DNA from 4 places in the Nocardiopsis valliformis DSM 45023 genome. Region 1 is predicted to be linked to each of the others. Evidence: riboswitches for the same ligand, from Rfam matches in the RefSeq annotation. Region 1 holds a riboswitch; each other region holds the start of a gene.
What was found. Region 1 has a riboswitch for thiamine pyrophosphate ahead of tenA (thiaminase II). Riboswitches for the same ligand answer to the same signal wherever they lie in the genome.

Region 1 (2,194 bases):
AGTTGCCGGTGTCCAGCACCGTCCGCCCGCGCAGCAGTCCTTCGGGTAGAGCGCTGTAGGCGGTCAGCGGGATGCTGAGCACGGTCGCCTCCCCCGCACGGGCGGCCTCCTCCACGGTGGCGGCGGTGGCGTGCTGCCCCAGCTCTTCGACCAGACCGGTCAGGCTCTGCGGACCCCGTGAGTTGGCGATCACCACGTCGATGTCCGCCGCGACCGCCAGCCGCGCGATCGCGGTTCCGATGTTCCCGCTTCCGATAATCCCCAGAGACGACATCGTCTGCTCCTCTTCCTCGTGGTGGCCGTCCGGCGTCCGTGCGCACGTTGGCGCACGGAGCGCCTGGCCACGTTAGAACCTGACACCCGTGTCAGGGGCAAATCAGCGGTGGGTGAGGCGTGTCCGAAAGGAAGCAGGTGACCATGGACTTCTGGAAACACACGGACCGGGCGGCCGCGGCACACTTACGACCTCTCTCAGGATCTGGCGGGCGAGCTCGCCTCCCTCACCGACCAACTGGCTTCGACCACCGGCCTGGGTGCGTCCACTCGCGACAAGTACCGGCACAGCGCCGCCGCCTTCCTCATCTTGGCTGGCCCAGGCCCGCGGGGACGGCGCCGTGGACGGGGTCCCCTCACTGACCCGGCCGCGCGGAAGTTACGCGAGGCCCTTTGGTCGTGCTGGTTACCGCGAGCAGAAGCGGCTCTTGCGAACGATTCATGTTCGGGACGGGCAGCGAAAAAGAGCTGACCGATTGTCGGACTCTCATCATGACCGCGCCGGAACAGATGATCCGCTGCTGGTCAAAGACCTTTCTCAGATCAAGTCCCATGACGCTGGACACCCGCGCCTGCGGGGATAGTCCCCTGGTGACCGGGGTGGTCCGGCAGGTGCTGCCCGTCTCCGCGTCTGCGGGGGTAGTCCGGCATCGACGCCCTCGACCGGCCCGGGGTGGTCCTCGTCCCTGCGCCTGCGGGGTAGTCCCTGGGGCCGGGGGGGGGAGGCCGGACTCGCCCCGAACTCCTTGCGCCGGAGCGGAGCCGGTAGGGTCCGGCGCAGGCACGGGGTGCCCCGGCGAACGGCCGGGGCTGAGATCACACCCGTCGAACCTGCTCTGGATCGTGCTAGCGAAGGGATCGCCTGATGACTGGTTTCTGTGCCCGGGTATGGGAGGAGACCGCGTCGACACGAGACGCCATTGATGTCCTGCCGTTCGTCCAAGGGATCGGGGACGGGAGTCTGAGCCGGGAACGGTTCGACTACTACATGATCCAGGACGCCCTCTACCTGCGCGGATACGCGCGCGCTCTGGCCTCGGCGGCGGCCAAGGCCGAGACCAGCGACGAGATCGCGTTCTTCGCCAAGGCGGCGCACGGCGCGATCATGGTGGAGAGTTCGCTGCACGAGGGCAGCGTGGGCAGTATCGGGGAGGACGTTCGGCCCTCACCGACCTGCACCGCCTACACCTCCTACGTGCTCTCGATCGCGCACACCCAGGGCTACCCCGAACTGGTGGCCGGGGTGCTGCCCTGCTTCTGGGTCTACACCGACGTCGGGGAGCGGCTCATGGCCAAGGCCGGGGACCTCGCCGAGCACCCCTACGGCGAGTGGATCGCCACCTACGGCGACGAGGAGTTCGCCAGGTCCACCGAACAGGTCAAGGCGATCGCCGACCGGCTCGCCGAGGGTGCGGGTGAGGCGACGGTGGCGCGGATGCGCGAGGCGTTCGTGCGGGCCACGAACTACGAGTGGATGTTCTGGGACGCCGCCTGGCGCCGGGAGGCCTGGCCGCGATGACCGGGGGCGGCGCCGGCCGACCCTCGGTGCCCGGGCGATTCGGCCCGGCGGGCGGGAACCGCTTGCGTAGGCTGGTGCGATGACCGAGCTACCGCGCAACTGTGACGTCGTGATCGTGGGGGCGGGGCCGGCCGGCCTGGTGGCGGCGGCCGACCTCGCGGGCGCGGGGCTGGACGTGGCTGTCCTGGAGGCTGAGGACAGAGTGGGCGGCCGGGTCGGCGGCACCGTGGCGGACGGCTATGTCCTGGACCGCGGATTCCAGGTCCTCAACACCGGCTATCCCGCCGTGCGCCGTCGTCTGGACCTGGAGGCGCTGGACCTTGCGGCCTTCCCCAAGGGGATGGCCGTGCGCACCGACCGGGGGCTGCTCAGGCTGGCCCCCTCCCCTTCGGGTGCCCTGTC
Region 2 (2,194 bases), on a different contig from region 1:
GGCCGCCGGACGCCCCGGCTTGGTCGGGGTCGCCCAGGTCGGGCCCACGCAGAAGTAGTCGCTCCCGGGCTCCTCCGCGGAACGCGCGGCCGCCTCGGGGTCGTTGTTGGACCGGCCGATAACCGGATCGGCGCCGACGATGTCGCGGGCCATCGGCACCGGCAGGTCGCGCTGGCCCAGGTGCAGGACGTCGGCGCGCACCGCGCGGGCGATGTCGGCGCGGTCGTTGACCGCGAGCATGGCCCCGTAGCGCTCGCACGCCTCCCGCATGGTCTCGAGCGCGGCCAGCTCCTGGCGGGCCTCCAGGCCCTTGTCCCGGAGCTGGATGATGTCCACTCCCCCAGCCAGGGCGGCGTCCGCGAACTCCGCGAGATCACCGCGCTCGGTCCGGGCGTCGGTGCACAGGTACAGAAGGGATGTGTCCAGGCGCTTGCGCAGGCTGGTTCCGTGGCTGGTCCTCACACCATCCACCCTAGGCCCTGGAGCACCAGCGGCCTAGGGCAGTCTCCACGGCAAGTCGCTGGAACGCCGTGCTCCGTACGACTAGAAAGCCATACTCTGGGCCCGGCGGCGCACCTCGGTGCCCCGGTTCTCGCGCATGGCCTGGATCGGCGTGCCCGGCAGGGTGTCGTCCGGGGTGAACAGCCAGCGCAGGGCCTCCTCGGTGGAGAAACCGGCGTCGGTGAGCAGCACAATGGTGCCCGGCAGGCCCTTGACCAGGTCATCGCCGTCCAGGAAGGCAGCGGGGATGGAGAGCTCACCGGCGCGGACCACGCCCATCAGGCGGTTCTCACGGATGTAGGTCTTGATCCGGTTGGGGCTCACGCCCAGCGGCCTGGCCGCCTCGCGCAGGGTCAGCCATTCGCCGACGAGTTCGTCGAGTTCACGATCGCTTTGTGTCACCTCACCAATCTGCCACACCCTGCCGCTTCCCGGAGACCATCGGGCGGCGTGGGAGGCGTCCGTCTCGGAGATCCCCACCACTCCCCGCTGGACGTCCTCCCCTAGGATGGAGGCTGAACAGACACGTCCCGCGGGAGCCGGGTGGACCCGGCTGAGAGGGAGGCTCACCGCTTCCGACCGCACGAACCTGATCCGGGTCATGCCGGCGAAGGGAGTGGAATACGGCGCCATGCGCACCTTCGAAGTTCCTTCTCACGAACAGATTCGTCCTACCAATACCGTCGTGGTGATCGGCGGCGGAGTCATCGGGCGGGTCACCGCCTGGCGGGCCGCACAGCGCAGCCTGGCCGTCACCCTGGTCGAACCCGACCCGGTCACCGAGCCCTCCGACGCCCGCGCCTCCTCGACCGTCGCGGCTGGCATGCTCACCCCCGCCACCGAAGCGGTGTTCGGGGAGGAGGAGCTGATGGAGTTCGGCGTGCGCTCCGCACGCCTGTACGACGACTTCGTCACCGAACTCCAGGAAGCCAGCGGTGTCGACGTCGGCCACCGGCGCACCGGGACACTGCTGGTCGCCTTCGACCGCGACGACCTGGCGGTCCTGACCGACCTGCACGCCCTCCAACAGCGCCTGGGCATCGCCACCGAACGACTCACCAGCCGCGAGTGCCGACGCCTGGAGCCCACACTCGCCCCGGGTGTGCGCGGCGGGGTACTGGCCCCCGAGGACCACTCCGTGGACCCGCGCAGGCTGCTGCTGGCGCTGGCCCAGGCCGGTGAGCAGGCGGGGGTGCGCGAGATCGCCGGACACGCCGAGGAGGTCACCTCCCCCGGCCCCGACGGCGCCCGGCTGGGCGTGCGCCTGGCCGACCCGCCACCACCCTCAACGGACGCCTACGGCGCAGTACCTTTTATTCTCCCCGCCGATCAGGTCGTCCTGGCCGCGGGCTGCTGGGGCGACCGCGTCAAGGTACCCGAGCCGGTGGTGCCACCGCTGCGCCCGGTCAAGGGACAGCTGCTGCGCGCTCGGGTCCCGGCCGGGGAACCCTCGCTGGTCAACCGCACCGTACGCGGCCTGGTCCGCGGCTTCCCGGTGTACCTGGTGCCCCGGGGCGACGGCGAGGTGATCGTGGGCGCGACCCAGGAAGAGCTGGGCCACGACACCTCCCTGACCGTGGGCGGGCTCTGGCAGGTCCTTCGGGACGCGCGCGAACTCGTCCCGGGGGTGAGCGAGCTGGAGATCACCGAGACCTGTGTGGGGCTGCGGCCGGGCTCGCCCGACAACGAACCC
Region 3 (2,194 bases), on a different contig from region 1:
AGAAGCCCGGAGCCACTGGAACCCAAGGCGCCGAAATCGCCCCTGGTAGCAAGATCACGGCTGAAAGGGGTGTTGCGACAACCAGTTGAATCCGCCTTACCACCAAAGGTGGAAATGGTGAACAGGGCCCTGGCCGCCGCCCGCGTCGATGTCGTCCGCGCGGCGCAGGGCCTCGGTGAGGTAGGCCTTGGCGTCCGCCACCGCGGTGACCGTGTCCGGTCGCTGTGGGAGCAGAGCGGCGATCGATGAGGACAGGGTGCAGCCGGTGCCGTGGGTGTTGCGGGTGTCCACCCGCCCGGCGCGGAACTCCACCGGCTCCGACTCCCCGTCCACCAGCAGGTCCACGCTCTCCTCGCCCGGCAGGTGCCCGCCCTTCAACAGGACCCGGCGCGGGCCCAGTTCCAGGAGGCGTTCGGCCTGGTCGCGCATCTCCTTGAGGCTGGTGGCCTCGGCCGTGCCGAGCAGGTCGGCGGCCTCGGGCAGGTTCGGGGTGATCAGGTCCGCGCGCGGCACCAGCTCGGTGCGCAGGGCCTCAATCGCTGAGCTCTGTAGCAGCCGGTCGCCGCTCTTGGCCACCATCACCGGGTCCACGACCACGTTCGGCAGCTCGTAGCGGTCCACGGCGGCCGCGACCGCCTCGGTGACCTCGGAGGTGGACAGCATCCCCACCTTGACCGCGTGCACGGTCGCGTCGGTGAACAGGGTGTCCATCTGGTCGGTGACGAACGAGGCGGGAACCCCGTGCACCCCGGTGACCCCGCGGGTGGACTGGGCGGTCAACGCCGTCACCACGGTCATCCCGAAGACCCCGTGCGCGGAGAACGACTTCAGGTCGGCCTGGATGCCGGCGCCCCCGCTGGGGTCGCTGCCGGCGATGGACACGACGTTGTACGCGCTCATTGGCGTTCCTTCGCTAGTACGAACTAGGGCAGGTTCGACGGGTGTGCTCTCAGCCGGGAGAACTCTCTCCGGCACCCCGCGCCGCCGGGGCCTCACGGCCCCGGCCTCGGTGTTCGTTTGTGGTGTTTTCGACTGTAACGGACGGTCTTCCGGGTCGCAGCGTCCTCCCTAGACGGAGGTGCTGTGCGGCACGGCCGCGTCCTCGCTCTGGAGCCGCTTGCGTCGCTCCCACACGATCGCGGCGACGACGACGGCGAAGCCGACCACCATCAGGGTCACCGTCACCGGTACGTCGGTGGGCGCGAGGATTTCCCGCTCCTCGTTCTGCCAGGGCCACAGGGCACGCAGGGACCCCGCCATCAGTCCGGTGAGGACCACCAGGGTCATGTGGTGGAAGTTCTCCAGCAGGTACTGGAGGATCTTCACGAAGACGGCCAGGCCCGTGATCATGCCGAGGGCGAAGGTGCCCAGGTAGACGAAGTCCAGGCTCGCTACCGCGTCCTTGGTCGGCGTGTACAGGCCGACGGTCAGCAGGATGAAGGAACCCGACATGCCAGGCAGGACCAGGGCGCAGATGGCCACCGAGGCCACCAGGAAGACCACTGCCGGGTGGGTGGGCAGGTCGGCGCCGGGAAGGCCGGTGAGGAAGAAGGTCAGGGCGGCGAAGGCCAGGGCCAGCAGGTAGTGTCCCGCGCGCCAGGTGCGCCCCGCACCGGTGTAGGGGATCCACAGGCAGGCGAGTACGAGGCCGAAGAAGACGGCGTAGGCGTACTGGGTGTACTCCTCGACCAGCGGAGCGATGAGCAGGAGCGCCATCACCAGGGCCACGGCCATACCGATGAGCGCGGGGACCAGAACCGGCCAGTCCACCTGGCGGAACTGCTCCATGGCCCGGTCCTTGCCGCGACCCCGTGGTACGTCGGTGACGTAGCGCTTGATCCCGCTGACCACGTGGCCCGCGCCGCCGATGAGCTTGTCGTAGAGGCCGACGATCAGAGCGACCGTGCCGCCGCTGATACCGGGCAGCGCCTCGGAGGTGCCGACGGCCCCGCCGCGCACCGCGTTGAAGATGTAGGAGCCTACTGACTTGGCCATGTTGTCGGGCGCGGCCCCGGGGGAGCCCCGGGAGAGGGCGCCGTCCTCCGTCCTGATGGGGCCGCCGGTCCCGTTTCCACGGCTGGCCGGCGGTCAAAGGGGTGCTGTTGTGCGCGGGTCGCCAGGACGACCGTCATCCGGTCCGATGCCCGGGCCCGCGCCGATGTTCGCCGCCCGGGCCGCGTGGAGGGGGAGGAGA
Region 4 (2,194 bases), on a different contig from region 1:
ACACCCAGGTTCTCCAGGCCGAAGGCGACGTCGTCCCCGGCCCGGGCCATCACGAGCTGGGTCTCGGGGTCCTGGCTGACCAGCCCGACCCCGCCCCGGCTCCGGTTCGCGGGCTCACCGTCCACTAGCAGCGAGCCCTCGTGATCGCCGCTGATGGCGGCGTCCTCACCGGTGAGCCCGGCCAGGGAGTGCAGCAGGGTGGACTTGCCCGCGCCCGAGGCGCCGAGCAGCAGCACCCGCTCCCCGGGTTCGATGGTCAGGTCCACCCCGCGCAGAGCGTGGGTGTCGCGGCCGGAGTGCTTCCAACCCCAGCCGGACAGCTCCACCCGCACTCCGCTCCCCGGGCTCGCGCTGCTCCCGCCGCGTGCGTTCGGTGCGGCCACGTGTCAGCCCTTGGCCGACGGGAAGGGGGCCAGTGCGCCGGACTTGGCCAGCGCGGTGGTGAGCAGGCGCGCGCCCACACCGGCGATGAGCGCGGCGCTGATCACCACGATCACCCCGTAGGTCAGCTGGTAGTGCAGCGGCCAGGTGACGTTGTAGACGATGTTGTCGCGCAGGGCCGGGGACAGACCGGCGACAGCGGCCGCGAGCACGGCCACGCCCATGTTCCAGCGCTTGTAGGCGAAGGCGAGGAAGACCAGCTCGGGCAGGATGCCCTGAAGGGCACCGTCCAGGATGACCTGCATGCCCCACTGGGTGCCCAGGACCGCGGAGACCGAGGCGGCCGCGATCGAGGTGAGCAGGGCGGCCCCGGGCTTGCGGATGATGAGGCCGCCGAGCACGCCCGAGATCAGCCACATGCCGTAGACGACGGCCTGCCCGGGCGGGAAGGCGACGAACAGCGGTGTGGTGACCGACCAGACGATGTTCCACAGCCAGAAGACGACGCCCACGGCGACGCCGATCACGGCGGCCACGACGATGTCTACGGTGCGCCAGCTCCGCAGTCCGGCCTGGACGCCCTGGACGAACCCGATCCGCTCGGTGCCGGTCTGTTCGGGGTCGGTCTCGCGACCGCTTTCGGTACTCATGCTGGTCAAGTCCCTTCGTCGGAGGTGACGAGGGCCCATGTGGCCAAGAGCGCCACCTGTGCGCACGGGGACGCGCGCACGATGACGGTTTCCTACGACTTCCTTCGCTGGCATGACCCAGATCAGGTGTGTAAGGGTCTGCGGCCGGGTGCCGCACTCTCAGCGCTCACGCGCTCCCCTGTCGGAATCACTCCATTATGAGGCAACAAGGAGGGCTGTGGGATGTTTTCAACCCACAGCCCTCCTTGTTCTTACTTGGAGGTTCCGCCCAGTGACGTGCGCGCGGGCGGCAGCGGGTCAGCAGCTCAGGTTCGATCCCGTGGTGGTGCCGAGGATCTGGGTGAACTGCGTGAACGTGTTGATGCGGCTCTGGACCTGACCGGGATTGCCGCCGTTGCACTCGATCGAGCCGTTGATGGAGCGGATCGTCTCGCCGAAGCCGTGGCCGTCGACGATGGCGGTGTGCCCCGACATCGTCCCGGCGCCGGACTGGGTGTTCCAGAACCAGAGACCGGTCCGCCAGGCGATGGCCGAGTCCTGCTCGACCAGGTAGGGGTTGTTCAGCAGGTCGACGCCGAGGGCGTCACCGGCGGCCTTGTAGTTGTAGTTCCAGCTCAGCTGGATCGGGCCCTTGCCGTAGTAGGCGTCCTGGCCGGCCGGACAGCCGAAGGGCTGGCTCCAGTCGCAGTAGTGCGGGTAGTTGTCCTCGTTGATCTCCCTGATGTACACCAGCCCGCCGGTCTCGTGGCTGACGTTGGCCAGGAACGCGGCGGCCTCACGCCGCTGCACCTCGACGCTGCCGGTATTGGTGAAGCCCGGGTAGGAGCTCAGGGCGTCGACGAGTCCGCTGTACGTGTAGAAGGGGTTCCGGTGCGGGAACATCTGGTTGAACTGGGCCTCGCTGACGAGGAAGTCGCTCGGCCCCGGCTGCTCGCCGCCTCCGTCGGTGCCGCAGGGGCCCTGGTCGGCCCAGACGTCCGAGGCGCCGGGGCGCTCGTTCCGCGTCCACCACTGGGCGGTGTAGTTGCGGCCCTCGTAAGAGGCCTGGCCGCCGCCGGTGTAGACGGTGTCAGGGTTCCAGGCGCCAGCGCAGGAAGCGGCCTGCGCGACGGCCGTGGGCAGGGCGACGAGCACAGCGGCGATCGCGCCGATCGCGGTCAGCT

Region 2: it holds a riboswitch for thiamine pyrophosphate, as region 1 does, so the genes downstream of both, D457_RS0116180 (FAD-dependent oxidoreductase) here and tenA (thiaminase II) in region 1, are expected to answer to the same signal.
Region 3: it holds a riboswitch for thiamine pyrophosphate, as region 1 does, so the genes downstream of both, thiD (bifunctional hydroxymethylpyrimidine kinase/phosphomethylpyrimidine kinase) here and tenA (thiaminase II) in region 1, are expected to answer to the same signal.
Region 4: it holds a riboswitch for thiamine pyrophosphate, as region 1 does, so the genes downstream of both, D457_RS0111300 (ECF transporter S component) here and tenA (thiaminase II) in region 1, are expected to answer to the same signal.

What each region holds. Positions count from the first base shown of each region.
Region 1 is NZ_ANAZ01000040.1:1,229-3,422, forward strand. Features, by position in the region: partial or broken gene D457_RS0126875 (NADPH-dependent F420 reductase) at 1-277, opposite strand, end outside; TPP riboswitch at 1,048-1,149, shown strand; gene tenA (thiaminase II) at 1,139-1,792, shown strand; gene D457_RS0126885 (NAD(P)/FAD-dependent oxidoreductase) at 1,872-2,194, shown strand, end outside.
Region 2 is NZ_ANAZ01000014.1:211,270-213,463, reverse strand. Features, by position in the region: gene thiE (thiamine phosphate synthase) at 1-462, opposite strand, end outside; gene D457_RS0116185 (Rv2175c family DNA-binding protein) at 544-903, opposite strand; TPP riboswitch at 1,024-1,134, shown strand; gene D457_RS0116180 (FAD-dependent oxidoreductase) at 1,133-2,194, shown strand, end outside.
Region 3 is NZ_ANAZ01000004.1:9,924-12,117, forward strand. Features, by position in the region: gene thiD (bifunctional hydroxymethylpyrimidine kinase/phosphomethylpyrimidine kinase) at 97-900, opposite strand; TPP riboswitch at 889-989, opposite strand; gene D457_RS0104750 (DUF368 domain-containing protein) at 1,069-1,995, opposite strand.
Region 4 is NZ_ANAZ01000010.1:121,538-123,731, reverse strand. Features, by position in the region: gene D457_RS32345 (ABC transporter ATP-binding protein) at 1-383, opposite strand, end outside; gene D457_RS0111300 (ECF transporter S component) at 387-1,031, opposite strand; TPP riboswitch at 1,114-1,221, opposite strand; gene D457_RS0111295 (glycoside hydrolase family 19 protein) at 1,329-2,194, opposite strand, start outside.